DNA from 2 places in the Lentzea miocenica genome. Region 2 is predicted to be linked to the other one. Evidence: predicted binding sites of a transcription regulator. Region 2 holds the regulator's gene; the other holds the start of a gene.
What was found. Region 2 encodes HspR, which represses chaperone genes until heat shock. Its sites were predicted from a motif close to ANNTTGAGTNNNNNNNACTCAANNT; they were not measured.
Positions count from the first base shown of each region.

Region 1: a site for HspR is predicted at 2,700-2,724, ahead of lon (endopeptidase La). Genes of this name have one in related genera too.

Region 1 covers NZ_JAXAVW010000022.1:165,194-180,899, reverse strand. Annotated here, with positions in the region: gene SK803_RS26615 (AMIN-like domain-containing (lipo)protein) at 1-266, shown strand, start outside; gene lon (endopeptidase La) at 334-2,685, opposite strand; gene SK803_RS26605 (SAM-dependent methyltransferase) at 2,980-3,777, shown strand; gene srmL (PheS-related mystery ligase SrmL) at 3,750-4,778, opposite strand; gene SK803_RS26595 (patatin-like phospholipase domain-containing protein) at 4,908-6,788, opposite strand; gene SK803_RS26590 (GntR family transcriptional regulator) at 6,876-7,604, opposite strand; gene SK803_RS26585 (GntR family transcriptional regulator) at 7,638-8,171, opposite strand; gene SK803_RS26580 (hypothetical protein) at 8,298-8,633, shown strand; gene SK803_RS26575 (DUF5753 domain-containing protein) at 8,636-9,487, shown strand; gene SK803_RS26570 (CatB-related O-acetyltransferase) at 9,502-10,137, opposite strand; gene SK803_RS26565 (ABC transporter ATP-binding protein) at 10,134-12,008, opposite strand; gene SK803_RS26560 (alpha/beta hydrolase) at 12,043-12,939, opposite strand; gene SK803_RS26555 (M48 family metallopeptidase) at 13,048-14,031, shown strand; gene SK803_RS26550 (S1 family peptidase) at 14,047-14,823, shown strand; gene SK803_RS26545 (tetratricopeptide repeat protein) at 14,820-15,706, opposite strand, start outside.
Region 2 covers NZ_JAXAVW010000004.1:214,442-230,147, reverse strand. Annotated here, with positions in the region: gene SK803_RS06895 (cytochrome P450) at 1-975, shown strand, start outside; gene clpB (ATP-dependent chaperone ClpB) at 1,038-3,620, opposite strand; gene SK803_RS06885 (VOC family protein) at 3,768-4,151, shown strand; gene SK803_RS06880 (MDR family MFS transporter) at 4,049-5,707, opposite strand; gene SK803_RS06875 (pyridoxamine 5'-phosphate oxidase family protein) at 5,850-6,473, opposite strand; gene SK803_RS06870 (FAD-binding oxidoreductase) at 6,777-7,880, shown strand; ZMP/ZTP riboswitch at 7,887-7,971, shown strand; gene SK803_RS06865 (serine hydroxymethyltransferase) at 7,985-9,202, shown strand; gene SK803_RS06860 (TetR/AcrR family transcriptional regulator) at 9,185-9,760, opposite strand; gene SK803_RS06855 (SDR family oxidoreductase) at 9,846-10,745, shown strand; gene SK803_RS06850 (hypothetical protein) at 11,053-11,580, opposite strand; gene SK803_RS06845 (heat shock protein transcriptional repressor HspR) at 11,556-11,984, opposite strand; gene dnaJ (molecular chaperone DnaJ) at 11,990-13,153, opposite strand; gene grpE (nucleotide exchange factor GrpE) at 13,173-13,805, opposite strand; gene dnaK (molecular chaperone DnaK) at 13,802-15,673, opposite strand.

The DNA.
Region 1 (15,706 bases), on a different contig from region 2:
CGATCACCGTTGCGGGCCCTGGGATCCAGGAGATCCTGGCGGTCACGCTGATCGGTGCGGCAGCGCACGACGACAACGGGAACCTCACGTACACCGGGTCGCAGAACTTCGCGACGCCTGGCCTCCAGCACATCCGCGGGGTCGCGCTCACGTGCGACTTCGAGGCCACGCTGGGAGTTGCGGTTGGTTACAACAACACCAACTCGTGGCACCGCGTGTTCACGCTGACGAGCCCGAACCGGCTCGTCATCGATGTTGGTCTGTAGACAGCAAAGCCTCGTGGGGGCAGTAGTCGCCGCTACTGCCCCCACGAGGGGCCTTAGCCAGAAGCCGTTACGCCGCAACGGTCGTGACGGCTTCTTCCTTCGAGAGCGCGTGCTCCAGCACCTCGGCCACATCTGACACGAAGTGCACGGTCAGTTCCTTCCGGACCGACTCCGGCACGTCCTCCAGGTCCGGCTCGTTGCGCTGAGGCAGCAACACGGTCGTGATGCCCGCACGGTGAGCGGCGAGCAGCTTCTGCTTCACGCCACCGATCGGCAACACCCTGCCGGTCAACGAGATCTCGCCCGTCATCGCCACGTCCGAGCGCACCGGGCGGCCGGAGAGCAGCGACGCCAGCGCCGTCGTCATCGTGACGCCCGCGGACGGACCGTCCTTCGGCACCGCGCCCGCCGGGACGTGGATGTGCACGCCACGGCCTTCCAGCGTCGCCGCCTTGTCGTCGTGCGAACGCAGGTACGACAGCGCGATCTGCGCGGACTCCTTCATCACGTCGCCCAGCTGGCCCGTGAGGGTCACGCCGGACGCGCCGGTGTCCTTGGGTGCCAGCGAGGCCTCGATGAACAGCACGTCGCCACCGACGCCCGTGACGGCCAGGCCCGTTGCCACGCCGGGGACCGAGGTGCGCTCGGCCGACTCGGGCGTGTTCTTCGGGCTGCCCAGGTACGACTTCAGCGACGGCTGGTCGACCGTGATCGGCAGTTCCTCCTCGCCCAGGGCCACCTTCGCGGTCACCTTGCGCAGGACCCGCGAGAGGGCCCGCTCCAGTTGCCGCACACCGGCTTCCCGCGTGTACTCGCCCGCGAGCTGGTGCAGCGCGGCCTTGTCGAACGTGACGTCCTCAGGCGTGAGGCCGGCGCGTTCGATCTGCCGCGGCAGCAGGTGCCCGCTGGCGATCGTGACCTTCTCGTCCTCGGTGTAGCCGTCGAGCTGCACGAGTTCCATGCGGTCGAGCAGCGGCGCCGGGATCGACTCCAGCACGTTCGCGGTCGCGAGGAACACGACGTCCGAGAGGTCGAGCTCGACCTCCAGGTAGTGGTCGCGGAACGTGTGGTTCTGTGCCGGGTCGAGGACTTCCAGCAACGCCGCCGTGGGGTCGCCGCGGTAGTCGGAGCCGACCTTGTCGATCTCGTCGAGCAGCACGACGGGGTTCATCGATCCCGCCTCGCTGATCGCGCGGACGATCCGGCCCGGCAGCGCGCCGACGTACGTGCGGCGGTGACCGCGGATCTCGGCCTCGTCCCGCACGCCGCCGAGGGCCACGCGAACGAACTTGCGGCCCATCGCCCGTGCCACGGACTCACCGAGCGAGGTCTTGCCCACGCCGGGAGGGCCCGTCAGAGCCAGCACGGCGCCGGAACGACGTCCGCCGACGACGCCCATGCCACGGTCGGCACGACGCTTGCGCACGGCCAGGTACTCGGTGATGCGCTGCTTCACGTCGTCCAGGCCGGCGTGGTCCGCGTCGAGGATTTCGCGTGCGGCCTTGATGTCGTAGGAGTCCTCGGTCCGCTCGTTCCACGGAATCTCGAGAACGGTGTCGAGCCACGTCCGGATCCAGCCCACCTCCGGCGACTGCTCCGAGGTGCGCTCCAGCTTGTCGACCTCGGCCAGCGCGGCCTTGAGGACCTTCTCCGGCAGCTCGGCGGCCTCGACGCGGGCCCGGTAGTCCTCCTGCTCGGTGGCGGGCTTGCCGTCGAGCTCGGCCAGTTCCTTGCGGATCGCGGCCATCTGCTGGCGCAGCAGGAACTCCCGCTGCTGCTTCTCGACGCCTTCCTTGACGTCCTTGGCGATCGTCTCGTTGACGTCCAGCTCGGTCAGGTGCGCCTGACCCCACTCCACCAGCTTCTCCAGCCGCGTGGTGACGTCACTCGTCTCCAGCAGCCAGACCTTCTGCTTCTCGTCGAGGTACGACGCGTAACCAGCGAGGTCCGCCAGCACCGACGGGTCGTCGATCTGCTGGACCGAGTCGACCATCTGCCACGCACCACGCGTCTGCAGGATGTTCGTCACGAGCGCGCGGTACTGCTTCGCGAGCTCCCGCGTCCGCTCGGTGATCGGGGACTCGTCCGCGACCGTGGCCTCGACCCACAGCGCCGCGCCCGGCCCCGTGGTGCCCGTGCCGATGCGCACGCGCTTGGTGCCGCGCACGACGGCAGCGCGCTCGCCGCCCGGCAGGCGGCCCACCTGTTCGATCTCGGCCAGTGTTCCCACGGCCGCGTACTTCCCGTCCAGACGTGGAACGAGCAGCACTTGATGATTCGCCGCGGTCGTGGCCGCGTCGACGGCCGCGCGGGCCTCGGCGCTCGCGTCCGCACCGGAGATGCGGATCGGCACGACCATGCCGGGCAGCACCACGACGTCGTCCAGCGGCAGTACCGGCAGGGCCAGCGTCTCGCCCATCACATCATCCTCCAAAGTTGAGTCTGTACCGCTCAACCATCTGGAGCCGGGTGGTGTTCCCCTGAGGTGTTCGCTGTCAGCGAGCAAGCTCTGGCGAGTGGCTGACCAGCGAAATCGGCCCGCGCCGGACGGGCAGGGCGTCGCCTTCTTCGACGGTACGCCCGCTCAGGACGGCCGGGCGGGGCTCGCGGACCCGGTGAGTGTCGTCGTAACGGGTGACGTATCGGCCACCGACATCGGTTCGGGTGCACGACGGTGGACACCCGTGCGGCGACGAGCGAGGATGCGCGCGTGATGGAAGAGCTGAAGTGGGTCCCGTCCACGGTCGACGTCACTCGCCCGAGCGTGGCGCGGATGTACGACTACTACCTGGGTGGCTCGCACAACTTCGAGGCCGACCGCGCCGCCGCGAAGCAGGTGGAGCAGATCTTCCCCGGCGTCGCCCAGAGCGCGCAGGCGAACCGCTCGTTCCTGCGCAGGGTCGTCCGCCACCTCGCGGCGCAGGGCGTCGACCAGTTCCTCGACCTGGGTTCGGGCATCCCTACCGTGGGCAACGTCCACGAGATCGCCCAGCACGACAACCCGGACGCCCGCGTGGTCTACGTCGACTTCGAGCCCGTCGCCGTCTCGCACAGCAACGCCCTGCTGGCCGACAACCCCAACGCCAACGCGATCCTCGCCGACCTGCGCGCGACCTCGTCGGTGATGGCCGGCGCCCGCGAGACGCTCGACTTCTCCCGGCCGATCGGCGTGCTGATCATCGCGGCGCTGCACTTCGTCCCGGACAGCGACAGCCCGTACGAGGCCGTCGCCGAGTACATGTCGGAGCTGCCCTCCGGTTCGTACCTGGCCATCACCCACGCCACCTGGGACACCCTCAACGCCGAGGAACGCGCGGAGGCCGCCGAGATCGCCAAGATCTACAGCAGTTCGGACAACAAACTCACGATGCGCACGCACGCCGAGGTCACCCGGTTCTTCGACGGCATGGAGATGCTGGAGCCGGGCGTGGTCGTGGTCAACGACTGGCGCCCGGACTCCTTCGAGGACAACCACACGGGCATCTACGGCGCGGTCGCCCGCAAGCCCTGAAGCAGGCGGTCCCGGATCCCGTTCGTCTCGCGGTCGGTGAGGGTGCGTTCCGGCGCCCTCATCGTCACGCGGAGGAGCACGTTCTTCTGGCCCGGCCTCGCTTCCAGCCGGTCCTGGACGTGTGCCGGCAGTCGTTCGGCCGGGGTCTCGCTCAGGATCGTGATCTCCTCGATCACGTCCTCCGGCACGAGCGCGCGGATCCGATCGCCCAGCGTCTCGATGTCCTCGTCGACGTCGGCCATGATCGAGATGTCCCTGACGGCCGCCGGGTGCCGGGAGCTCGGCCGGTACTCGTCGAGGTCCAGCATCTGCGTGGCGATCCGCGGGTCGGTGTTGCGCAGCAGCCGGATGTCCGGGATTCCCTTGCGCAGCATCAGAATCCGGTCCAGACCCAGACCCATCGCGAGACCGTGCGGATGGTCTTTGAGGACGTGCCGCGCGGCTCGTCCGCACTCGCCGATCTCCACCCACTCGCCGTCGTCCCACACGTCGATCTGCTTGCCGTGCGTGGTGTACGGGTGTTGCGCGTCAATCGTGCGGTATCGCTTGCCGGGCAACAACGTCGTGACGACCGTGTCGATGAGGTCGCTCAGTTGTTCCTGTCGCCGGGAGATCCGCCAGACGTCCAGCTGGTGCGGCGTGCCGGTGTGCAGGCGGTCGACCGTGTCACGGCGGTAGACGAGGCCCGGGCAGAGCAGCGTCACGTCCGGGATCGCCGCACGCAACGCCGGTGGGATCATCGCCGTTGTGTGGCTGCGCAGCATGCACGTCTCGCTGACGTACCTGGTGTAGCGGGCTTCCCTGGTGATCGCGTCCGCCGGATAGCCGAGGTGCTCGTAGTTGTGCTCCACCGGGACGAGCGGGTGGTGGCGGACTTCCAGGGCGTTGTCGACGGCAGCCTTGAGATCGGCGATCAACAGCTGCATCGCGTGCGGGCCCTGCGCGGGATCGGTGAGATCACGGACGTTCAGGGCGTGCACGAGTTCATCGGTGCGGTACATGGGACTTCCCGTTCTGCTTGGCCTGAGTGGGGTGCGGAGTCCCCCGGACCAACGGGAAGGTTTTTAGGCGCGCGCCACCGCCGCGGGTCGGGGGTGGCTAAATCGCGTCATGACCTCAGGCTAGCGCGCCTACTCGGGTGGCGTCAGCCGCAAATCCGGATCCACCGGCGGCGCTCCGTCGAACGGCCCGGCGTCCTTCAACCGCCCGACCTCGTCCAACGCGATCTCGATCCCTGCCCGGTCCGGATCACCGTCGGCCGGCGGAGTGCGGAACCACTCGTGCAGCTCCTCGGGAATCTCGAACCGGGCGAGCAACTCCTCGTACATCGCGTCGCGGTCAGCGGCCTGCACACCGAGCTCCTGGTACTCGCGCACCGCCATGCGCAGCCGGATCCAGCGGTAGCGGTCGGTGTTCCGCTGCTGCTCGAACCGCTCGCGCAACAGGTCGCCGGCCTTCTGACCGCGCAACGCCAGCCGCCGGATGGTGGCCGGCGGCATGAACAGGTTCGTGCCGCCCTCGTCTCCCGCCTGCCGCACGTGCGCGATCCGGCCGCGGTAGCCGGGGAGCGCGGACTGCATGGTGTCGCGCCAGTCCAGGAACGTGTCCAGAATGGACACGAGAAAGCCCGGCACGGAACCCAGTGTCTTGTAGGGCGTGCCGGACGTCGACGCGTCCTGCTCCGGCAGCCACACCTCGGCCGTGTCGCCGTTCGGGTAGGACTGGAGGCTCAGGCCGAACGTGGGCCAGCGCGGCAGCAGCGAGTCGAAGAAGTGGATCGGGAAGTTGCTGGTGATGCCGCCGTCGGAGAACCAGTGCACGCGCCCGTCCCGGCACAGCGGCACCGCGGCGATCAGGCCGGGGAACGACAGCGACATCCGCACTGCCAGCACAACGGGCAGCCGGTCGCGGGACGGCAGGTCCCGCAACGGCATGTACTCGTGCTGAGGGCACTTGGTGGCCGTCTCCGGCCCGTTCATCTGCTCGACCACCCGGCGCGGCAGCACGTACCCGAGGCACTCCTCGCAGTACTGCCAGCTCTCCTTGAACGGCAACCGGTACGGCCGCCCCTGGGACAGGTCGGTCGTCATCAGCACCAGGTTGATCTCGCCGAGGTCGCCGAACGTCACCGCGTGCTCGGTCCCGGCCAGCGAGTCGAGCTGGTCCGCGATCCAGTCGGCCAGCGGCGGCACACCGGTGGACTTCGGCATGCCCGCCAGCCGGTCGAGCCACGAGGGCGTGAAGTCACCGGTGCCCGGCACGAGTCCGAAGTGGATGGACCGGGCGTTGTGCTTCAGGAACTTCTGCATCGCGTACCCGTAGGTGACGAACAACGCGCTGACCGCCGCGAGCGACAACACCAGCCACACCAGCAGAACGATCGCGGCCGTCGCGTAATGCCGTGAGAACACCAGCCCGAGCACGAGCGGCACCGCGGCGAACACCCACGCGGGCCACGGCAAACTCGACCGCAACGGCCACAGCACCATCACCACGCAGGCGAGTGCGAGCACCACCACCAACGTCGCGAGCCAGCCCGGATACGCCAAGGGCGCCAGCCACGCCGAGTACAGCACCGGCCCGCCGAGCCACAGCAACGTCATCAGCGCCAGCACCGACTTCGCCCGCATGCCGATGGCACCCAGCAACGCGAAGAACAGGCACGAGATCGCGCTGCGCCCAGTGGTCTCCCGCCGCTGCATGGACGCGACCGCGATCCGGTACAGCGCACGGGTTTTCTCGTTGGGCTGGAACAACTGCGCGAGCCGCCACTGGTCCGCACCCGTGCCGGAGGTGAACCAGTCGATCAGCTTGGTGAGCTTCTCGAAGCCGCCGGACGCACGACCGCGCTCGGCGGCCGCCGTGAACCCCGCGGCGATCGCCCCCGCCGACGCGCCACCGATCTGCTTGAACTCGTAGTGGCGCGCCAGCGACGCGACGGCGAGCGGATACACGACGCCGCTGGTCGTGCCTCCGCGCATGGTCAGGTCGCAGTAGCGGTCGTACTCCATGTGCCCATGATCGCGCGATCAGAAGCATTCGTCGTGAAAGTTCACTCGGACGCCATCGAACCGATCTCCACCCGTTGACTTGCTTGCTCAGTCGGACTCGGTCTCGACCGTCTGGCGATAGAGAAGTTCGTAGAGGTGTGCGCCTTTGATGAGAACGGAGGCTTCGACGGGACGTTCGCCGTCGCTGTAGACGACACGCAGTTGGCGGATCACCGGTGTTCCGTCCGGAAGATCGAGTGCCTCGGCCTCCGTCATCGTCGGGGGACGTGCCGAGATCCGGTCGACGAACGCTCGTTGGGGAAATCCGAGCTCTGTCAGCACCTGCGGAGCGCCTCCGCGGATCTTCGCGGGCTTGCCGAGGCTGCTGCCGACGGCGATGTCGGCTGGGTAATACGACGCCGACAGCTCCACGGGCTGGTCGTCGTGGAAGAGGATTCTGTTGCGAACCACGGCTGTTGCTCCTGGTGCCAGCCGCAATCCATCGGCGACGTCCGTCGGTGGCACAGCGGCGGCAACGGCGAGCAGCTCGTAGCGGAAACGGCCCGGCGCAGGCGCGATGTAGGTGGCGGCGTCAACTACGAACGGCTTTCTGTCGCGGACGTAGACACCTTTGCCCACATGGCTGTCGAGGAAGCCTTCATCCTTCAACACCTTGAGCGCGTGCTGAATCGTCGCGTTCGCCGCTCCGTACTGCGCGACGAGCTGTGCGGTGGACGGAAGCTGGGTCCCTGGGCTCAGGTCACCACGCATGATGAGATCGCGCAGGTCTGCTGCGATCTGCTGGTGCCTGGGCCGTAGGTCACGTGCGCGGGGCAAAGCCGGCTCCTCGTCGGGACGTCGTCATCGCGGTCATGGCGTCAGCTCGTAGCGCAACTGTCGCCCGTCGGCCGTCATCGTCATGACGCTGGCTTCGGTGGGAAGATCGTTCTCGGTGAACAGCGTGCGCGCGAGCACCAGCACACAGGACGGTTCGCCGAGTTGCAGAGTCGTCTGCTCGTCCGCAGTTGCCAGGCGCGCGCTGACGTCCTCGCTGATCCGACGCGGTGGGTGACCGAGATCGGCCAGGAGGGCGACCGCGCCGCCGGGGATCTTGCGCGCCTCGGCCAACCGAGTGCCACGAGCCATGGTCGCGGGGTAGTAGGAGTCGGTGAGCTCGACAGGGCGACCGTCGAAGAGCATGAGGCGACGCCTGACGACCACTGCTTCGCCTGAGGTCAAGCCGAGCATGCGGGCGATGGTCGCAGGGGCGGCGACCTCCTCCACGCTGAGCAGCTTCTGGGTTCCGACGCCACCGTGCTCGGCCGCCTCGGCACCCCATGCGTCCCCGCGCTGACCGCTTGCGTACGGCATCGACACGCTCGTCCACGGGCCGACGTTCGTCATCGCTCGCTCTCCTCGGGCTCGCTGTTGCGCCATCGTTGACCTTAGTCGCAAGGTGGCGCGCCCACTCCCCAAATCTTGCTGCCTTTCGGATATCGCAGTAAGGTTTGCCGGTGAAGGGGTGAAGCGATGAGCAATCCGGTCTTGTTTTCTGAACTGCGCCGGCGACTGGCAGACCACCTCGACCTCGTGTCGCGGATCGCCGTCGACGGTGACGGCGCGTCTGTGCTGGCGATGGCGAGGCGGGAGGTGCCGCAGCTGGTCGCCGCGTTGCGGGTGCTGGTCGATGAGCATCAGCCGGATGAGAACGGTCAGTGCAAGCGGTGCCGGAGCGGGCCGATCTGGCGACGGGTCTCGTCGCCCTGCCGGATGTTGATCAACGTCCACCTCGCGACGGGTGCGGCAACGGCGACGACGCGGGAACGCACGTGCTGGCGGCCGCGGCGACACCGGGCAGGGAGCTAGACGTGCCGAAGAGAGTCTCCACCGCGCGTGGTCGTGAATTCGGTGCGTGTGTGCGGGCGGCCATCGCGGCCGCCGGTCTGACCTCGCGCGCCGCGGCCGAAATCCTGAACTGGGACGAGGCCAAGGTTTCGGACGTGGTGAACGGCAAAGGCGGTGTCAGCGAGGTCGAAGTCGCCCTGCTGCTGGGCGTTTGCCGGGTCAGGGCCACCGAAGTCGCCCGCCTGCTGAAGCTGTACGGAGGAATGGATGTCCGTGGCTGGTGGCAGCAACACGGCACATGCACGCCCATCCTGCCTCGCACGGTCGTTGAACACCTGAAGTTGGCCGAGACACTGACGGTGTGGCACACGCACGCGGTGCCGCTCTTTCTGCAGACGGCCGACTACATGCTTGAGGTGCTCATTGCGTCCTCCACCTCACCTGCAGACGAACTGCAGGAACGGATTGAAGCCCAGCTCGCGATGCAAGGACTGCTTCGGCGTGATGTCCGATGCACCATCTACGTCCACGAGCTGGCGCTCCGCCTCCCGATCGGAAGTGATGAGGTGCAAGCAGAACAGCTGTTGCACCTGATGTTCATGGCGAATCGCCCGAACATGGCGATCCGGATCGTGCCCGCAGCGCGCGGGGCGCACGCCGGCATGGCCGGGCCGTTCACGCGGTTGAGCTTCGCGAAGTACGAGCCGATGGTGTGGGTGGAGACCGAGAACTCCAGCCTGTTCTTCGAGAGGGCTGACGCGATCAACGGCTACGAGAAGGTCATCGGCTCGCTTGATGCCGGGGCCTTGGACGAGATCGAGTCCAAGGCCCTGGTGTTCCAGCAGTACGACACGCTTCGTGCTGCCCGCGGCTAGGTCACCAAGTGTCCTCAGTCCGCGACCGCCGCCAGTTCGGCCGGCGTGCCCGACATGATCACGCGGACGTGTTCGGTCACCTTCTCCACCGGCCAGTCCCACCACGCGATCCGTTCCAGCAGCTCGACTTCCTCGTCGCTGTACCGCCTGCGCAGCAACTCGGCCGGGTTCCCGCCCACGATCCCGTAAGCGGGAACGTCCGCCACCACAACCGAACCAGCGGCGATGATCGCCCCGTTCCCGATCCGCACGCCCGGCATGATCAGGGCGTTGTAGCCGATCCACACGTCGTTGCCCACCACCGTGTCCCCGCGGCTGGGCGCGCCGAGAGCGATGTCGAGCGTCTTCTCGCCCCACACGCCGCCGAAGATCGTGAACGGGAACGTCGACACGCCGGCCATGCTGTGGTTGGCGCCGGACATGATGAACCGGACACCCTCCGCCAGCGCGCAGTACCGGCCGATGACCAGCTTCTCGGCGCCGAAGTTGTAGAGCACGTTGCGTTGCTCGAACTGTTCGGCGTGATGCGGGTCGTCGTAGTAGGTGTACTCGCCGATCTCGATCTGTGGGTTCTTCACCAACGGCTTGAGCAGCACCGTGCGTGCGTAGTCCGGCAACGGGTAGAGGTTGTCGGGGGAGGGAATGGTCACGGTGCTCCGATCGGTTCCTCGCTGAACTGCGTGCGGTACAACTTGGCGTAGTGGCCTTCCAGCGCCAGCAACGCCTCATGCGTACCACGCTCGACGATCTGCCCCTTGTCCACGACCAGGATCTGGTCCGCCGCCCGGATCGTCGACAGCCGGTGTGCGATGACCAGCGACGTCCGGCCGGCCAGAGCCTCGACCAACGCCTCCTGCACCGCCGCTTCGGAACGCGAGTCCAGGTGCGCGGTCGCCTCGTCCAGGATCACCACGCGCGGCTTGGCCAGCAGCAACCGGGCGATGGTCAGCCGTTGCCGTTCGCCACCGGACAGCCGGTATCCGCGCTCACCCACCACGGTGTCGAGCTGATCCGGCAACGACGCCACCAGATCCGCCAGCCGGGCCCGCGTCAGCGCGTCCCAGATCTCCTCGTCCGTGGCGGTGGGTGCGGCCAGCCGCAGGTTCGCGCCGATCGACTCGTGGAACAGGTGCCCGTCCTGCGTCACCATGCCCACGGTCTCGCGGATCGAGTCGAACGACAGGTCGCGAACGTCCACACCGGACAGGCGGACGGACCCGGAATCCGTGTCGTACAAACGAGGCAGCAGCGACGCGATCGTCGACTTGCCCGCACCCGACGCGCCGACGAGCGCGATCAGCGAACCGGGCTCGGCGACGAACGAGACCCCGCCGAGAATCTCCTCGCCGCCACGCGTGTCGAGAGAAGCGACCTCCTCCAGCGAAGCCAGCGACACCTTGTCCGCGGACGGGTAGGCGAACTTGACGTCGGAGAACTCGACGGAGACCGGCCCGTCCGGCACGGTCACCGGCGAAGCCTTCTCCTTGATCAACGGCGGCAGGTCCAGCACCTCGAAGACGCGCTCGAACGACACCAGCGCGGTCATCACGTCCACCCGTGCCCCGGCCAACGCCGTCAACGGCGCGTACAGGCGAGTCAGCAGCAGCGCCAGCGTCACGATCGTGCCCGGCGCCATCTGCCCGGCGAACGCGAAGTAGCCGCCCAGCCCGTAGACCAGCGCCAACGCGAGCGATGACACCAACGTCAGCGCGACCAGGAACAGCCACTGGGCCACCGCGGTCCGCACGCCGATGTCGCGCACCCGCCGTGCCCGCGCGCCGAACTCCATGCTCTCCAGCTGCGGCCGGCCGAACAGCTTGATCAACGTCGCACCCGGCGCGGAGAACCGCTCGGTCATCTGGGTCGTCATCGCCGAGTCGAGGTTCGCCGCCTCGCGGTGCATGGACGCCAAACGCTTGCCCATCCGCCGCGCGGGGATCAGGAAGATCGGCAACAGCACCATCGCGAGCACCGTGACCTGCCACGACAGCGTCAGCATCACCGCCAGGGTCAACACGAGCGCGATCACGTTCGTGACGACACCGGAGATGGTCTCGGAGAACGCCCGCTGCGCCGCGATCACGTCGTTGTTCAGCCGCGACACCAGCGCGCCGGTGCGGGTCCGGGTGAAGAACGCGATCGGCATCCGTTGCACGTGGTCGAAGACGGACTGCCGCAGCCGCAGGATCAGGTCCTCGCCGACCCGCGACGACTGCCACCGCTCGGCCAGGGAGAACCCGGCCTCCAGCACCGCCACGCCCGCGATGGCCAGTGACAGCCACACCACGAGCGAGAAGTCGCGGCCGGTGATGATGGTGTCGACCACGCGTCCGGCCAGCACCGGCGAGGCCACCGCGAGCACGGCCGCGACCGCACTGGTGGCGAGCAACGCGTACACAGCCCGCCGCTGCGGGCGGGCGAACCGGGCGACACGCTTCAACGTCGCCCGGCTCACGCGACGGTTTTTCTCGTCCTGCATCGCGCTTTCGAGCGCGTACCAGGCGTTGAAGTCGATGTTCATGAGGACCAGTCTCGAACTTCGACCTATGACGAGGTCAAGCTGTTTTCAGGAACTCGTCGACCTCCGCCAGGGCCGCCGCACGCACTGGCTCAGGCGAGAGGAACAGGTCGTGCATGCCTGCCTTGATCTCCACGACCTTCACCGATGATCCGATCTTCGGACCCCACTTGCGCATGCCCTCGACGTCCAGCACCGCGTCGGCCTTGGAGACGTCCTCGCTCCACTGCTTGGCGTTCAACATGCTCTTGTCGGAGTGCAGCACCAGAACCGGCACCCGCACGTCGAGTCCGTTGTGGACCTTCTCCTGCGCCACGAGGATCGCCCGGATCCACCCGGCCAGCACCGGGAACCCCGCGAGGGGCTTCCACTTCAGGTCGAAGTCCCACTCGCCGTTGCGCGAGCTGTGGATCGCCGCCCCGTACGCCTCGCCGAGGTTCGCGCGGACCTTCACCTTCGGCGCGATCTGGCCGATCAGCTTCACCACCTGCCGCATGAACGGCGGCTCGACGACGTCCAGCCAGGGGCTGTTGAGCACCAACGCGTTGATCAACTCGCTGGCGCGGCGTTCGTGCGCCCACAACGACGTGGTGAGTCCACCCGTCGAGTGCCCCATGAGCACCACACGCGAGTGCTCTTCACGAATCACGGCGATCGCGGCGTCGATCTCCTCGAAGTACACGGCCATGTCGGTCGTGTAGTTCGGGACCTCGCCGTCGCGCAGTGACCGCCCGTAGCCGCGCAGGTCCACCGCGTAGAAGTCGTAGCCCTGGGCCGTGTAGTGCTCGGCCACGTGCTCCTGGAAGAAGTAGTCCGCGAAGCCGTGCACGTAGAGGATCGCGCCCCGGTCGTTGGCCGCGGCACGCCGGCGGACCAGGGTCGCTGATGCCCCGCCGCGCAACGGCAGAACGGTGGTGTCTTCGTCGCTGCTCACCGCGCAAGTTTGCAACCATCCGGCGCCGATTCCGTGCAGCCTTGTCCGGATCGTGTCTAACCTGGGGAGGTGACGGGGGATATTGAGCAATCATCGAGGGTGCGCTTCATGGGCATCAGCCCGCGCGCCTATGAGCATCCTGCCGACCGAGGCGCCCTCGCGGTGCTGAGGGCGGTGCCCGCTGTGGCACCGATCCTCAAGGCGGTCGCGGCGGCCTTCTCCGAACGGGGTGAGCGCCTGCTGCAGGTGGCTTCCTCCGTGCGAGTGGGCCCGAAGCAGTACCCGCAGCTCGATCGCATCCGCAACGAGGTCGCCGCGACGTTCGACCTCGACACGGTGCCCGAGCTCTACGTGCAACGGCACCCGGTCGAGGCGGCGTGGACGAGCGGCATCGACACGCCGTTCATCGTGCTGACCACCGGCCTGGTGGACCTGCTGGACAACGAGGGCCTGCGGTTCGTCATCGGCCACGAGATGGGCCACGTGATGTCGGGCCACGCGCTCTACAACACGCTGCTGCGGCGCCTCATCGGCATCCAGCAGTCCTTCGCGTGGGTGCCGGCCGGCGCGCTGGCCATGCGCGCGGTCATCGCCGCGCTGCGCGAGTGGCAGCGCAAGACCGAGCTGTCGTGCGACCGGGCGGGCCTGCTGGCCTGCCAGGACCCGCAGGCCGCGCTGCGCGCGCACGTCGCGCTCGCGGGCGACCTCGGCGGCCAGGTCGACATCGCCGAGTTCCTCGCCCAGGCGAAGGAGTACGAGGAGGTCGAGGACATCCGCGACAGCATCCTCAAGCTCCTGCACACCGAGGAGCGCACGCACCCGCTGGTCGTGGTGCGGGCCGCCGAGCTGCAGCGCTGGTCGGCGAGCGAGGAGTACCGCGAGATCCTGACCGGCACGTACGCGCGCCGCGAGGACGACCGGCCGACGACCAACCTCACGGACGACGTGAAGGCCGCCGCCCGGTCCTACAAGGAGTCCATGAGCACCTCCGCCGACCCGTTGATCAAGACGATCAACGACATCGGCGAGGCCGTCATGGGCGCGGCGGGCAAGGTCTGGAGCAAGGTTGCTCCGAACGGAGCAGCTGAGTAGCTACCATCTGGAGTCATGAGACGACTCCTTGTGTTGGTTCTTTCCGCATTGCTGGCGTCAACAGGCACCGCTGCCGCCGACGAGCAGGTCGTCGGCGGCGAGCGGGCCTCCATCGAGGTCAACCCGTGGGCCGTCTACCTCACCGACGACCGCGGTGCCCTGTTCTGCGGCGGCACCATCGTCGCGCCGGCGAAGGTCCTCACCGCGGCGCACTGCGCACTCGGCCGCTCGCCCGCTGACCTGCGCGTTGTCGCCGGCCGCGAGGACAGGCACGATCGTGAGGCCGGAATGTCGGTCACGGTCTCGGAGATCTGGATCCACAAGCAGTACGTCTCCGCGGACGAGGGCGAGGACGTGGCCGTCCTGACCCTGAAGAAGGCGCTGCCGTACACCCCGCTGCCCATCGCGGAGCTGTCCGATCGGGAGCTCTACCAGCCCGGGACGCAGCTCAGGGCGCTCGGCTGGGGCCGCACCAGCGAGAACGGCAAGACGTCCCGCTACCTCATGCAGGCCACCGTGCCGGTGCTGCCGGACGACTTCTGCGTCGACGCGTACCCGCAGTTCGTGAAGACCGACATGTTCTGCGCGGGCTACGAGGGCGGCAGGATCGACACCTGCCAGGGCGACTCCGGCGGCCCGATCGTCGTCGCGGGCAAGCTCGTCGGCGTCACGTCGTGGGGCGAGGGCTGTGCGCGCAGGGGCAAGCCCGGGGTGTACGTCCGGCTCTCCCGGTACGCGAAGGACCTCCACCCGATCGTGGATGCTCTGCCGCCTGTGGTGACCGACCCCTAGACCGCTGAGCGGAGTTCCCGGATCAGATCGGCCCGGTAGCGCAGTCCCGCCGACTCCGCTCGTTCGATCGCCTTGTCGTACAACGCTTTGTCCTGGGTCAGCGCGGCCTTGCCGGCGAGCGCGCGCACCTCGATGATGCGGAACTCCGCGTCGATCGCTCGCCGCAGCACCTCGTCGTACTCGGCCGGTGAACGGTTGACCTCGGCGAGCGCGAGGCACGCGTCGACCTCGATGAACATGTCGTCGTCGCCGGCCAGTTCGAGCGCGCGTTCCGCCTGCTCGCGTGCTTCCGAACGTCTGCCGGTCGCGATGAGCAGCTCCGCGTACTCGACCCGCGCGGACATCTCGATGGGCCGCAGGCCGTGACGTTGCGACAGGTCCAACGCTTCGTGGAACGCTTCTTCGGCTTCGGCGTGCTTGTGCTGTGCCGCGAGCACGACACCGAGGTTGTTGAGGCCGTTCGAGGTGTGCTGAAGGTCGTTGATCTCCCGTGCGAGCGTCACCGACCGCCTGAGCGACTCCTCGCTGGAGTCGAGCCTGCCCAGTTCCAGCTCCACCAGGCCGAGGTTGCCGAGACCGCCGATGAGCTGCGAACGCATGCCGTTCGGTCCGTAGAGCACGAGCGCGGCGCTGAGATTCTGACTGGCCAGGTCGAGTTCGCCGAGGTCGTGGTAGATCCCGGCGAGGATGTTGAGCGCCGTCGCCTCCTCCGCCTGCCTGCTGGCGGCGCGGAACTCTGCGATCGCCTGCTCGCAGTGCCGGATGGCCTGGCGGTGCTCGCCGAACCGCCAGTCGAGGTACGCGAGGCACACCCGCATCGCCGCGGCCCGTTGCCCGGCCTCGTGGCTGAGCGCGGCCTCGGCGACGATCCGGAGTTCGCCGT
Region 2 (15,706 bases):
CGCCCCGGTGGCCCCGTCACGATCCCGTCCGCGGCCAACCCACTGGTCCTCACCTCGATGGAAGGCGGCAAACACGCCCGCACCCGCAAACTCGTGGCCTCCGCGTTCAGCCCGCGCATGGTCGCCACCCTGGAACCCCGCGTCCAGGCGATCGTCGACGCACTCCTGGACGCCCACCCCGCAGACCTCGTCGCCGGTCTCTGCACACCACTGCCCACGATGGTCATCTGCGAGCTGCTCGGAGCGCCCTACTCCGACGCTCCCGACATCCGCCGCTGGACCGGCGTGCTGATGACGTCCGTCCTGACGCCGGAAGAGCTTCGTCAGGCCGAGAACGACATGCAGGGCTTCCTCGCCGACCTGGTCGAGGAGAAGCGGGTCCGGCCCGACGACAAACTGATCACCGCCCTCGTCGAAGCCCACGACGAAGGCGGGCACCTCACGTCGGCCGAGATGCTCGCGAACCTGCAGATGCTGCTGGCCGCGGGCCACGACACAACGGTCAACCAGCTCGGCAACTCCCTGCTCACGTTGCTGAGGCACCCCGCGGAGATGCGCCGGCTGATCGACGACCCGTCGTTGATCGACACGGCCGTCGACGAGCTGCTGCGGTACTCGCGGCTGATGGCCGCGACCCTCCCTCGCGTCACCACCGAGGCGGTCGAGCTGGCCGGCGTGCGGCTGGAGAAGGGCGCCGCGGTGCTGCCGATCCTCTCCTCGGCCAACCGGGATCCTTCGGTGTTCCCGGATCCCGACCGGCTGGACCTCGGCCGGGCAGGCGCGGCGCCGTTGGCGATGGGCTTCGGGCCGCACTACTGCCTGGGTGCGCAGCTCGCGAAGCTGGAACTGCGGATCGCGCTGACCTCGGTGCTGAAACGGTTCCCGGGGTTGCGGCTGGCGGTGGACGAGTCGGAGCTGGCGTACCGGATGGAGACCAACGTCCGTGCGCTGGTCTCGCTGCCGGTTACGTGGTGAGTTAGCGCGGTACGACGAAGCGGCCCCGCCGATCAGGCAGGGCCGCCTCGAACGCACACAGGTCAGGCGCTGCGGCCCACGATCAGGCCCGAGTTGTCGTCCAGCACGTCGACCCGCACGGTGTCGCCGTCGCGCACCTCACCGGCCAGCAGCTCCTTCGCCAGCTGGTCACCGATCGCCGACTGCACCAGCCGCCGCAACGGCCGAGCCCCGTAGATCGGGTCGAAACCGTTCAGCGCCAGCCAGTCCCGCGCCGAGGCCGTCACGTCCAGCGTCAGCCGGCGGGCGGCCAGGCGGTTCGCCAGGCGGGTGATCTGGATGTCCACGATGGACGTCAGTTCCTCGGTGGCGAGCGCGTGGAACACCACGACGTCGTCGAGCCGGTTCAGGAACTCCGGCTTGAAGTGCCGTTGCACCACCGAGAGCACGGCGTCCTTGCGTTCCATCTCGGTCATCGACGGGTTCGTGATGGCCTGCGAGCCCAGGTTCGAGGTGAGCACCAGGATCGTGTTGCGGAAGTCGACGGTGCGGCCCTGGCCGTCGGTCAGGCGGCCGTCGTCGAGCACCTGCAGCAGCACGTCGAACACGTCCGGGTGCGCCTTCTCGACCTCGTCGAGCAGCACGACCGAGTAGGGGCGGCGGCGGACCGACTCGGTCAGCTGGCCGCCCTGGTCGTAGCCGACGTAGCCGGGAGGCGCGCCGACCAGGCGGGCCACCGAGTGCTTCTCGGAGTACTCGCTCATGTCGATGCGGATCATCGCCCGCTCGTCGTCGAACAGGAACGCAGCCAGCGCCTTGGCCAGCTCGGTCTTGCCGACGCCGGTGGGGCCGAGGAACAGGAACGATCCCGTCGGGCGGTCCGGGTCCGCGACGCCGGCACGCGTCCTGCGCACGGCGTCCGACACGACCCGCACGGCCTCGGCCTGGCCGACGACCCGGCGGGCGAGTTCGTCCTCCATGCGCAGCAGCTTGGCGGTTTCGCCTTCCAGCAGACGTCCCGCGGGGATGCCGGTCCACGCCGCCACGACGTCCGCGACGTCGTCGGGGCCGACCTCCTCCTTGAGCATGGCATCGTCCTGAGTGGACTCGGACGCTGCTTCGAGGTCCTTTTCCAGCGCGGGAATCCGGCCGTAGCGGAGTTCGGCGGCGCGGCCGAGGTCGCCGTCGCGCTCGGCCCGTTCCGACTCGCCGCGCAACGACTCCAGCTGCTCCTTCAGCGTCCGCACGCGGTCGATGGAGCCCTTCTCGTTCTGCCACCTGGCCGTCAGCCCGGACAGCTCCTCGCGCTTCTCGGCCAGCTCGGCGCGCAGGGCGTGCAGCCGTTCCACCGACGCGAGGTCGGATTCCTTGGCCAGCGCCATTTCCTCGATCTCGAGCCGGCGCACGGCACGTTCGACGGTGTCGATCTCGACCGGGCGGGAGTCGATCTCCATCCGCAGCCGGGACGCGGCCTCGTCGACGAGGTCGATCGCCTTGTCCGGCAGGAAGCGCGCGGTGATGTAGCGGTCCGACAACGTCGCCGCGGCGACGAGAGCGGCGTCGGTGATGCGCACGCCGTGGTGCACCTCGTAGCGTTCCTTGAGACCGCGCAGGATGCCGACGGTGTCCTCCACCGACGGTTCGCCGACCAGCACCTGCTGGAAGCGGCGTTCCAGGGCGGCGTCCTTCTCGATGTGCTCGCGGTACTCGTCCAGCGTCGTGGCGCCGACCATGCGCAGCTCACCGCGGGCCAGCATCGGCTTGATCATGTTGCCGGCGTCCATGGCCGACTCGCCGGTCGCGCCCGCGCCGACGATCGTGTGCAGCTCGTCGATGAACGTGATGACCTGGCCGGCCGAGTCGGTGATCTCCTTCAGGACGGCCTTGAGCCGCTCCTCGAACTCACCGCGGTACTTGGCGCCCGCGACCATCGAGCCGAGGTCCAGGGCCACGACCTTCTTGCCGCGCAACGACTCCGGCACGTCACCGGCCACCACGCGCTGCGCCAGGCCCTCGACGATCGCCGTCTTGCCGACGCCGGGTTCACCGATCAGCACGGGGTTGTTCTTGGTGCGCCGGGACAACACCTGCACGACCCGGCGGATCTCGGCGTCACGGCCGATCACCGGGTCGAGCTCGCCCTTGCGCGCGCGTTCGGTCAGGTCGACGCCGTACTTCTCCAGCGCCTTGTAGGTGCCCTCCGGGTCCGCCGACGTCACCCGCGCCGAGCCACGCACCTTCGTGAAGGCCTCGGTCAGCGCGTCGGGCGTCGCACCGTGCCGCCGCAGCAGGTCGGCCACCTGGCCACCGTGCTGCGCCAGCCCGACGAGCAGGTGCTCGGTGGACACGTACTCGTCACCCATCTCGGTGGCGAGCTCCTGCGCCTTGCCGAGCACCCGCACGGCGTCGCGCGAGAGTTGCGGGGCGGACACGGTCGAGCCGGACGCGCTGGGCAACGAGCGGGAGAGCTGCTCGAGCTCCTTGCGCACCTGCGCCGGGTCGGCACCTACCGCCGACAGCAACGGCGCGGTCAACCCGTCCGTCTGCGCCAGCAGTGCACTGAGCAGGTGCACGGATCCCACGTCCGGGTTCCCGTTGAGCGTTGCGGCCTGCACCGCCGCGGAAACCGCCTGCTGCGTCTTGGTCGTCGGGTTGAAAGCGTCCATTCCTCCACCTCGTGGTCAGCCTCCAGCATGGACCATCATCCCGCACAACGTCAGAAAAGTTGAGCGTGTTCCGCTCAACTATGGAACGTGACGAGCGTCCCCGAAAATCGCACGTCAGCTGACCCGGGTTAGGCGAAGATCTGCGCCATGACCTCCATCATCCACAACGTCACCGTCGACGCCCGCGACTCCTACGAGATCGCCTCGTGGTGGGGCCAGGTGCTCAACCTGCCGCTGCACCCGGACGACAACCCCGGCGACCCGGAGTGCATGGTCGTGCTGCCGAGCGGCATCAACTACCTCTTCATCAACGTGCCAGAGGGCAAAGAAATCAAGAACCGCCTGCACATCGACCTGCAGCCGACCGACGGCACCCGCGACCAGGAGGTGGAACGCCTGGTCGGCATCGGCGCGACGATCTTCGACGATCAGCGGCGCCCCGACGGCACCGGCTGGGTCACCATGCGCGACCCCGAGGGCAACGAGTTCTGTGTGGAACGCAGCGCAGCCGAACGCGCCGCGACCTCCTGATCGCTGTCACTCGAAAGCACCAACAGCTTGTCCACAGCGGAGACGGAGTTGTCCACAATCCGCTGTTCAGTATCCACAGGTGAATCAAGCTCAGTGGCGACCGTCTGTGCACTAGAACCCGTTGGGGTGACATCCACCGAGTCCCGCAGCGGCTGTTCCTTGATCAGCAGCACGGCGATCACCGTGAACACCGCGAGACCGGCGGCGATCAGGAACAGTTCACCCATCGCGTCGCCGTAGGAGTCCCGCACCACTGGGGAGAGGGAGCCGCGGTCGAGCGTCTTGGTGCTCACGTGGGCCGCCAGCACAGCGCCCAGCACCGAGACGCCGGCCGTCCCGCCCAGCGACCGCAGGAACGTGGCCGTGGAGCTGGCCGCACCGAGGTCCGCCATCCCCACGCCGTTCTGCACGGCCAGCACCAGGTTCTGCATGGTCAGCCCGACCCCGACACCCACCAGCGCCAGGTAGGCACCCATCAGCACCAGGTTCGTGCGGTGATCGATCGTGCCGAGCAACGCCAGCCCGATGACCAGCGAGAACGCGCCCCAGACCAGGTAGCTCTTCCACCTGCCGCTCTTGGCGATCAGCTGCCCGCTGACCGTGGACGAGATGCTCAGCCCCAGCACCAGCGGCACGGTCAGCAACCCGGCCTTGGTGGGCGAGAACCCGCGCGCGATCTGGAAGTACTGCCCCATGAACACCGAGGCCCCGAACATCGCCGTGCCGACCGCGATGCCACCGAGCATCGCCAGCACCACGGTCCGGTTCTTGAACAGGTGCAGCGGAATGACCGGCGAGCTGGCTCGCCGCTCGACGAAGTAGGCGCCGACGATGGCCAGCACCGCGCCACCGACGAAGAGGGCGCTCGCCCCGCTGATCCAGTCGAAGTTCTTGCCGGCGAACGACACCCACATCAGCACGAGGCTCACACCACCCGTGATGAGCGTGGCACCCAGGTAGTCGATCTTCACGTGCTGCTTCTTGGTGGGCAGGTGCAGCGTCTTGTGCAGCACGGCCAGCGCCACCAGCGCCAACGGCACGCAGACGAAGAAGCACCAGCGCCAGCCGGGCCAGTCGACGAGGAACCCGCCGACCAGCGGGCCGCCGACGGTGCCCGCGGAGATCACCATGCCGGTGTAGCCGCTGTACCTCCCGCGCTCACGCGGGCTGAGCAACGCGCCGACCACGACCTGGCCGAGCGCCTGCACACCGCCCATGCCCAGCCCCTGGACGACCCGGAACGCGATGAGCTGCTCCATGTTCTGACTCAGCCCGGACAGCACCGAGCCGACGACGAACAACACGATGCTGACCTGCAACAGCATCTTCTTGTCGAAGAGGTCCGCGAGCTTGCCCCACAACGGCGTGCTCGCGGTGGACGCGAGCAGCATCGCGGTGATGACCCAGGTGTACTGGGTCTGCGTGCCCTTGAGCTCGGCCAGGATCGTCGGGAGTGCGTTCGAGACGATGGTGGAGCTGAGGATCGCGACCAGCAGCGCTACCCAGATGCCGGACAGCGCTTCGAGGATCTCCCGATGCGACGAGGGCCGGTTCAAGCACACCTCCAGTAGTTAGTTGATGCCATACAACTATATCTGGAGATAGTTAGCTAGGCCAACTAATTCGGTGGCTGATCGGTCACACCCAAAAAGCGGGGACCTCACGTACCCGTTCAGTACGCAAGGTCCCCGCGTGCGGTCAGTTGGCGGTCTTGTCCGCCTTGACCCCGAAGAAGTCGCCGCCCTTGCGCTTGACGTCGTCGGTGCCCCAGTCCCGGACGCGGTCGACCGGGATCATCCGGGGGATGTGCTTGCGGCAGTGGATGTAGGCCTCCTGCACCTCGACCACCACCCACCGCTCGATCCGCCGGTCCTCCCCGGCGAACTCCGCGAACTCCTCCCGGGGCACGACCCGTGCGCGACCGTTCACGTGCAGCCCGATCAGGTCGTCGGCGAAGTCCACCATCAGCATCCCGACGTGCGGGTTCTCCATGATGTTGCCCAGGGACGCCATCACGCCGTTGCCGCGGTACTCGGGGTACACGACGGTCCGGGAGTCGACGACTCTCAGGAACCCCGCCGGCCCGGCCCGCAGGGTCGAGTCGCACTCCCCGTCGGCATCGGCGGTCGAGATGAACGCCATCTCCATCCGGCCCACGAACTCGGCCATCGCGGGGTTGAGGTGATCCAGGACCTGGTCCGAGTAGAAGCGTGTGGCGCGGTCCTGTGTCTCCAGGGCACATTGGAGGAAGTGCTCACCGCGTGAGCCAGGTAGCTCAACACGGTCGGGTGAGGTGGTTTCAGTCAGCTCAGGCAGGGACACGCGCCCAACCCAAGCACGCAAGCACGCAACCCGGTACAGACGGACCCTCACATTCACACTGTTGCGGTAACAACTAGTTGCGTACGGTAATCGTGCTTCGCTCGAAGGTGGCATCAAGGAGTCAAACAGCCCGATCAGGGGTTACTGTCCACCCTGTCGGGGGACGGATGCTTGACGAGGACGACAGCGCCTTGCTGGCGCCAATCAGATTGTGGAGACTGCGCGCGGACCATGACTGCGAACGCTGTGCTGAGCCCCATCCCTACCCCGCCTCACCGAGAACCTCCGCCTGGTGTCACCGCGATGGTGCGGATGATCCGGGAGAGCTTCGCGGTGGTGGAGCCGCATTCCGAAGAAGTGGCGAAGTTCTTCTACGGGATGCTCTTCTCGCTCTCGCCTGCCACACGCGAGATGTTCCCCGCGAACATGGAGGTCCAACGCAGCCGCCTGCTGCGGGCCCTCGTGCACGTGGTGCAGATGGTCGACCGTCCGGACGACCTCATCCCCTTCCTGCGTCAGCTGGGCCGTGACCACCGGAAGTTCGGTGTCATCAACGTCCACTACGAGGCGGTGGGGACCGCACTGCTGTCCGCGGTGAAGAAGTTCTCCGGTGCCGCCTGGACGCCGAAGGTCGAGATGGCCTGGGCCGAGGCCTACACGCTGATGGCGCGAGCCATGCAGGAGGCGGCCGACGCCGACAACGGGCCCGCGTACTGGCACGCGACGGTGCTGGAGCACCAGCGCGTCTCGTGGGACCTGGCCGTCGTGCGGCTGCAGCCCGACCACCCGGTCAACTACAAGGCCGGGCAGTACGTCAGCGTGGAGACGCCGCAGCGCAAGCGCCTGTGGCGGTACTACTCGCCGGCGAACGCCCCGCGTGAAGACGGCGTCATCGAGTTCCACATCCGGTCCGTCGACGGCGGCTGGGTGTCACGCTCGGTCGTCGGCCACACGCAGGCCGGTGACACCTGGCGCATCGGTCCGCCGATGGGACGTCTTTCGGTCGACCGCACGGCCGGCTCGGACATCCTGATGGTGGCCGGCGGCACGGGCGTCGCGCCGATGCACGCGATCATCGACGAGATGGCGCAGTACGGCGAGAACCCGCGTGTGCACCTGTTCTACGGCGGCCGCACCCGCGAGGACCTCTACGACCTGGACAACCTGCAACGCATCGCGACCACGAACCCGTGGCTCACGGTCGTGCCGGTGCTGGAGTCGGACCCCGGTGTCCGGGGCGTCGAGCAGGGCAGCCTGGCCGACGTGGTCACTCGTTACGGCGCGTGGGAGGAACGCGACGTCCTGGTCTGCGGCAGCCCCGCCATGATCAGATCGACGGTCTCCCGCATGCTGGTCGCCGGAACTCCGCTCGACCGGATCAAGTACGACCCGTTCACGCTGGACTAAGCTCGGCACGTCGAAAGCGACTGGCGTGCCGAGGGTGGAAGTGACCACCGGGAAGCGACGGCCGAGCGCACCGAACGCCTGGGTGCCCGGCGCGGAGTGATGCCGTGCTGCACGAAGTCGATCCCGAGATCGCCACCCTGATCCAGGCCGAACAACGCCGCCAGGCGAGCAAGCTGCGCATGATCGCGTCCGAGAACGACGTGTCGTCCGCCGTGCTTGAAGCAACAGGCTCGGTGCTGACGAACAAGTACTCCGAGGGCTACCCCGGCAAGCGGTACTACGAGGGCCAGCAGATCATCGACCAGGTCGAACAGCTCGCCATCGACCGGGCGAAAGCGCTGTTCGGCGTGGACCACGCGAACGTCCAGCCGCTCTCCGGCGCACCGGCGAACCTCGCCGTCTACCTGGCGTTCCTGCAGCCGGGCGACACCGTGATGGGCATGTCGCTCCCGATGGGCGGCCACCTCACCCACGGCTGGAACGTGTCCGCCACCGGCAAGTGGTTCCACGCGGTGCAGTACGACGTCCGCAAGGACACCGGCGTCGTCGACATGGACGAGGTCCGCACCCTCGCCCTCGCCGAACGCCCGAAGGTGATCTTCTGCGGCGGCACCGCGATCCCGCGCACGATCGACTTCCCGGCGTTCGCGGAGATCGCCAAGGAGATCAACGCCGTCCTGGTGGCCGACATCGCCCACATCGCCGGCCTGGTCGCAGGCGGCGCACACCCGTCACCGGCCGGGCACGCACAAGTGATCACCACGACCACGCACAAGACGCTGCGAGGCCCCCGCGGCGCGATGATCCTGTGCGACGCCGAACACGCCAAAGCCATCGACCGCGCCGTGTTCCCCGGCCTCCAAGGCGGCCCGCACGACCACACGACGGCCGCCATCGCCGTGGCACTCAAGGAAGCCTCACAGCCGGAGTTCCGCGACTACGCCCACGCGATCGTCGCGAACGCCAAGGCCCTGGCCGACGCCCTGCTGGACCGCGGCTTCGACCTGGTCTCCGGCGGCACCGACAACCACCTGATCCTGGTCGACCTCACCTCCAAACAACTGGGCGGCAAGCCGGCGGCCCGCGCCCTGGATCGCGCAGGCATCGAACTGAACTACAACGCCGTCCCCTACGACACCCGCAAGCCGTTCGACCCGTCCGGCATCCGCCTGGGCACGCCGGGAATCACCACCCGAGGCCTCCAGCCGTCTCAAATGCCGTTGATCGCAGACTGGATCGACCGAGCCATCACCGCCCACGACAACGACCAGGCCCTGGACCGCATCGCCGCCGAGGTCGAAGAACTACTCAGCACCCTCTAGCGCGGCAGCCGCAACCCGAACCTCTTCGAGCGTCCGGCGGGCGACTTCCCCGAAGTCCCCGCCGACCTCAAGCCACTCGCCGTACCCCCGCCGCAGCGCCAGCACACCCAACTCGGCAGCAACGGCCGCATCCAGCTCCGCCACGCCACGCCGCTCCAACGCCTCAACCATCGTGCGGGCAAACCCGGCCATCTTGAGCGCGTCCCTCTCCCGCAACTCGTCGTTGCCCGCAATCACCGCCAGCCGCCGAGGCCCGTTGGCACGCCGCTCCTCGGTGAACGTGACCGCGATCGCCACCAGCGCCCCCTCGACCGCCACCAGCGCCCCAGCCCCCTCAGGCGCACCACTGATCCCCGCGATCAACAACTCGACCAACTCGTCCTGGCCGCCGAACAACACCTCGCGCTTGTCCCGAAAGTGCCGGAAGTACGTGCTCTTGGTGAGCCCGGCCCGCTCAGCAATCTGCGCAACCGCCGTGTTCTCGTACCCCTGCTCGCTGAACAGGTCGAGCGCAGCACGCACCAACCGCTCCCGCGCGTCCGGCTCCCATCGACCCATGAGCCACATCCTAAGTGATGCGACTTGGTCCCATCACTCTGCTACGTTGATAAGACCAAGTCCCATCACTCACCGGAGTCGTTCCATGAAGGTCTTCGTCACCGGCGCCAGCGGCCACGTCGGCTCAGCCCTGGTCCCAGAACTCCTGCGAGCAGGCCACCAGGTCATCGGCCTGGCCCGCTCAGACACCTCAGCCACAAAACTCGTCACCCAAGGCGCCACCGCCCATCGCGGCGACCTGGACGACCTCGACGCCCTCCGCAAGGGCGCAGCCGAAGCAGACGCAGTGATCCACCTGGCGTTCAAGCACGAGGAAATGTTCAGGGGCGACTACAAAGCCGCCTCCGACGCCGACGTGGCCGTAGTCCGCGCCTTCCTGGACGAACTGTCCGGCACCACCAAGCCCCTCATCGGCACCGGCGGCACCCTGTCCTACTCCGGCCTGGGCCACACCGCCACCGAGGAAGAACGCGTCCCCGACGACCACAGCCGAGGCACCGCCCGAAACCTGATCATCGACGCCCACCACGTCCGAGGCGCCGTGGTGGTCCTGCCCCCAACCGTCCACAGTGAACTGGACACGGCAGGCTTCATCCCCATGCTCGTCAAAACCGCCCGCGCCACCGGCATCTCCGGCTACCCGGGCGACGGCACGAACCGCTGGTCCGCCACCCACACCCTGGACGCAGCACGCCTCTACCGCCTCGCCGCAGAAAAGGCTCCCGCAGGCTCAGTTCTGCACGCAGTAGCCGAGGAAGCCGTGACCATGCGAGAGATCGCCGAGGCCATCGGCCGAAAGCTGAACCTGCCAGTGGAAAGCATCCCCCTGGAACGAGCACAGGACCACTTCGGCCCACTGGCAAACATGGTCGCGCGAGACGCACCAACCTCCAGCGCACGCACGAAGGCGCTACTGGGCTGGGAACCAAAGGAACCCAGCCTCAGAGAAGACCTGAACGCCGGGTTCTACTTCGACCAGCAGTAAATCAACGCAAAGCCGAAGGCGAGCCGACCCGACGGCGAAGCCGAGGCGTCTTTAACGCTTGAAACGGGAGGTTCCGGTGGGTGGTCCCGTCACGAGTCGTGCCTCAGCTCTTGCGCTCTGGCCCGGCTTGTGACGGGACCACCCACCCGAACCGCACCACCCACGCAACGCAACTCCGCCCAAAGCAACAGGCGTGCCATCAACCCGCCGGTGGCGTGGACAAGGTCCTTGATCAGATTGGCGGGGTCCGGGGCGGAGCCCCGAAATCCCTGAACCGGAACCAACGCACCCAACCCGACCACCCGCATCAACGCCAAACTTCCAGCGCCATATGAGCTTCAGAAATCCTGCCGTCGGGGTCAGGCCCACCCAGCGCAGCTTCCTCAAGCACAGCAAGAGGTTCCACCCCACGCAACCACGTGGCCAGCGCCCCGTCAGCATCCTTGCTACCCACAACGTCCCCGACAAGCGCCGCCAACGCATGCGGTACCGCCAGGAAGTAATCCTGGATGACCGCCTGCTCCCGCGAGTCGCCCTCCGCATGGGCCTCGACCGCCAACCGCAGCCAGAAAAAGTCCGCATCAAGCGAACCACCTGCGATCAACTCCAGCACTCGCGGCAGCAGGTAGCGCCTGAAGCCCTCATCGCCGATCGTCCCCGACCGCAACCAGTACTTCTCAACCTGCCCAGCAGTCAGCTCACGCAACGCCACGGCAGTGAAAGGCGCGATGTCGGCCGGGTCGACGCAGTGATTGCAGAACTCGACCACTCGCGGACGTGGCGCTGCGAACAACTCATACAGACGCTCAATCACTTGCGAGGCTTCGGCTTCCACACCACCAGCGCGGTCTCCTGCCGAACCGGCACCAGATCCCGCCGATAAGAAGCGTGCACAGCGGCCGCAGCGGAATCCGCGGCCGCCAACGCGTTGGCCAGCTCCGCGGTCAACTCGGAAACCCGAGCCCGCAACGCATCCACCTGATTCTCCAGGTCGATGATCCGCTTGATCCCGGCGAGGTTCACGCCCTCGTCCTGCGAGAGCCGCTGAACCTCGCGCAGCAGCACGATGTCCCGCATCGAGTACCGCCGCCCGCCCCCGGAAGTCCGCCCGGGGGAAACCAGCCCCATCCGGTCATAGGACCGCAGCGTCTGCGCGTGCAGCCCGGACAGCTGCGCGGCCACCGAGATCACGAAGAACGGCGTGTCCTCATCAGTCCCAGGAGGGAACGGAAAACCCACCGAACTCACCGCCCTTCAAGCAGCGCGTTCAAATCTCCACGCGGGTCATGGTCACCGGTGACGTCCGCATACGTCTCGAGAGCCTTGCGGGCCTCGGACGACAGGTTGTTCGGCACGGCGACCTCCAGGGTGATCAGGAGATCGCCCGCGGTCCCGTCCCGCTTCGTGATCCCCTTGCCCCGAGCCCGCAGCACTCGCCCGGAGGCGGTTCCCGCAGGCACCTTCAAGGTCACCTTGCCGTCCAGCGTCGGCACGGTCAACGTCGTTCCCAGAGCCAGCTCGGAGAACGTCATCGGTGCCGTGAGCGTGAGGTCGTTGCCCTTGCGGCCGAACACGCTGTGCGGGTTCACGTGCACGCGCACGAACAGGTCACCGGAGGGTCCGCCGTTGCGGCCCGGTTCGCCTTGTCCCGCAAGGCGTATCCGTTGGCCGTCGTCAACGCCGGACGGGATGCGCACGGTCAGCGTGCGCGTCCGGGTGCTGATGCCGTCGCCACCGCATTCGGAGCACGGGTCGTCGATGATCCGGCCGGTGCCGCGGCAGTCGCGGCAGGGCTCGCTGAACGCGAACGCGCCCTGCGACCGCGTGACGAGGCCGGAACCAGAGCAGGTCGCGCAGACGTGCGGCGTGGTGCCAGGCTTGGCGCCCGAACCACCACACGTCGTACAGGCGGCAGGGGACGACAGGCGCAACGGCACCGTCGCTCCCTTGACCGCCTCGGTGAAGTCGATGCGGACGTCGGTCTCGACGTCCTCGCCACGACGCGGGCGGGTGGGCGAACCGGCCGCCCCGCCACTGCGCCGGTTGAACAGGCCGCCGAGCAGGTCGCCCAGGCCGCCGCCACCGGTGCCCTGCGCGGCACGGCCGAACAGGTCGTTGACGTCGAAGCCGCCGGCCCCGCCACCGAAGCCGCCGGGGAAGCCGCCGCCGCCCGCGAACAGACGGCGGGCCTCGTCGTACTGCTTGCGCTTGGCCGGGTCCGACAGCACGCCGTAGGCCTCGGAGACCGACTTGAAGCGGGCCTCGGCCTTGGCGTCGCCGGGGTTCGCGTCGGGGTGCAGCTCGCGGGCGAGCTTGCGGTACGACTTCTTGATCTCGTCCGCCGACGCGTCGGAGGAGACACCCAGCTCGCGGTAGAAGTCCTTCTCGATCCAGTCCCTGGCACTCACCGGATGTCTCCTCCTCTCGTCATTCCTGTTCGGCCTGCGGTGCGGCGGCAGGCTCGTGGTCCGTCACCGCGACGAGCGCGGGGCGGACGAGCTTGTCGCCGAACCGGTAGCCGCGGCGCAGGACGGCGGTGACCGTCGGTCCGTCGACGTCCGGGGACGTGTTGTGCTGCACAGCCTCGTGCACCGACGGGTCGAACGCCTCGCCCTCGTGCGCGAACGGCTCCAGGCCGGTCTTCGACAGCGTGGACACGAGCTTGTCCGCCACCGCCTTGAACGCGCCGGTCAGGTCGCCGTGCGCGGCGGCCCGTTCGACGTCGTCCAGCACCGAGAGCAGCTCGGAGGCCACGGACGCCTTCGCGTTGTTGATCACCGCTTCGCGGTCGCGTTCCACCCGCTTGCGGTAGTTCGCGTACTCGGCGGTGAGCCGCTGGAGGTCGGCGGTGCGCTCGTCGAGCTGGGACTTCAGCTCGGCGGCCACCTCGTCCACGACCTCGGCGACCAGGGGTTCGTCAGCAACAGCCGGAGCAGTGCCTTCCTCGGCAACGTGGGCCGGCACCCGGACCTCACCCGTTTCGGGGTCGATCCGGCGCCGGTCGTTCACGACTACCTGAGGCTGCTCCTCGTCAGGGGCGGCATGCCTCGGCTCGGTCACTTCTTCTCGTCCTCGTCCACGATCTCGGCGTCGACGACGTCGTCCTGGCCGGCCTTCGCACCGGCGCCGGCACCCGCGGCACCCGGCGCGTCAGCACCAGGGGCCTCGGCACCGGGAGCACCCGGAGCGTTGGCGTAGATGGCCTGGCCGATCGCCTGGGACTCGGTCGCGAGCTTCTCGACCGCCGTCTTGATGGCGTTGATGTCGGTGCCCTTGAGCGCCTCGTTCGCCTCGGCGATCGCGGCGTTGACCTTGTCCTTGATCTCGGCCGGGAGCTTGTCGTCGTTCTCCTTGACGACCTTCTCCGTCTGGTAGACCAGCGTCTCGGCCTGGTTGCGGACCTCGGCCTCCTCGCGGCGGCGCTTGTCCTCCTCGGCGTGCGCCTCGGCGTCCTTGACCATGCGGTCGATGTCGTCCTTCGGCAGCGCGGAGCCACCGGTGATCGTCATCGACTGCTCCTTGCCGGTGCCGAGGTCCTTCGCCGACACGTGGACGATGCCGTTCGCGTCGATGTCGAAGGTGACCTCGATCTGCGGCACGCCACGCGGGGCCGGGGGCAGGCCGGTCAGCTCGAACATGCCGAGCTTCTTGTTGTGCGCCGCGATCTCACGCTCGCCCTGGAAGACCTGGATCTGCACGGACGGCTGGCTGTCGTCGGCCGTCGTGAAGGTCTCGGAGCGCTTGGTCGGGATCGTGGTGTTGCGCTCGATCAGCTTGGTCATGATGCCGCCCTTGGTCTCGATGCCGAGGGACAGCGGGGTGACGTCGAGCAGCAGGACGTCCTTGACCTCACCCTTGAGGACACCGGCCTGCAGGGCGGCGCCGACGGCGACGACCTCGTCCGGGTTCACGCCCTTGTTGGGCTCGCGACCGCCGGTCAGCTCCTTGACGAGCTCCGCGACGGCGGGCATGCGGGTCGAGCCACCGACGAGCACGACGTGGTCGATGTCGCCGACGGAGACGCCGGCGTCCTTGATCACGTTGTTGAACGGCGCGCGGGTGCGCTCCAGCAGGTCGTTCGTGATGCGCTGGAACTCGGCGCGAGACAGCGTCTCGTCGAGGAACAGCGGGTTCTTGTCACCGTCGACGGTGATGTACGGCAGGTTGATCGACGCCTGCGAGGAGCTCGACAGCTCGATCTTGGCCTTCTCCGCAGCCTCACGGATGCGCTGAAGGGCCATCTTGTCCTTGGTCAGGTCGATGCCGTTGGCCGACTTGAAGCGCTCGACCAGCCAGTCGACGACGCGCTGGTCCCAGTCGTCGCCACCGAGGTGGTTGTCACCGGAGGTCGCGCGGACCTCGACGACGCCGTCACCGAGCTCGAGCAGCGAGACGTCGAACGTGCCGCCACCGAGGTCGAAGACCAGGATGGTCTGCTCCTTCTCGCCCTTGTCGAGGCCGTACGCCAGAGCGGCGGAGGTCGGCTCGTTGACGATGCGGAGCACGTTGAGACCCGCGATCTGGCCGGCCTCCTTGGTGGCCTGGCGCTGCGCGTCCTCGAAGTAGGCGGGGACGGTGATCACGGCGTCCGTGATCTCCTCGCCCAGGTACGCCTCGGCGTCGCGCTTGAGCTTCATCAGCACGCGCGCGCTGATCTCCTGCGAGGTGTACTTCTTGCCGTCGATCTCGTCGGTCTGCCAGTTCGTGCCGATGTGGCGCTTGACCGAGCGAATGGTGCGGTCGACGTTGGTGACGGCCTGGTTCTTCGCGGGCTGACCCACGAGGACCTCGCCGTTCTTGGCGAACGCGACGATGGACGGGGTCGTCCTCGAGCCCTCCGAGTTGGCGATGACCGTCGGCTCACCGCCCTCGAGAACGGCGACGACGGAGTTGGTCGTCCCCAAGTCGATGCCGACTGCACGCGCCATTGGAGTTCCTTCCGCTAGTACTTGTTGAGCGTT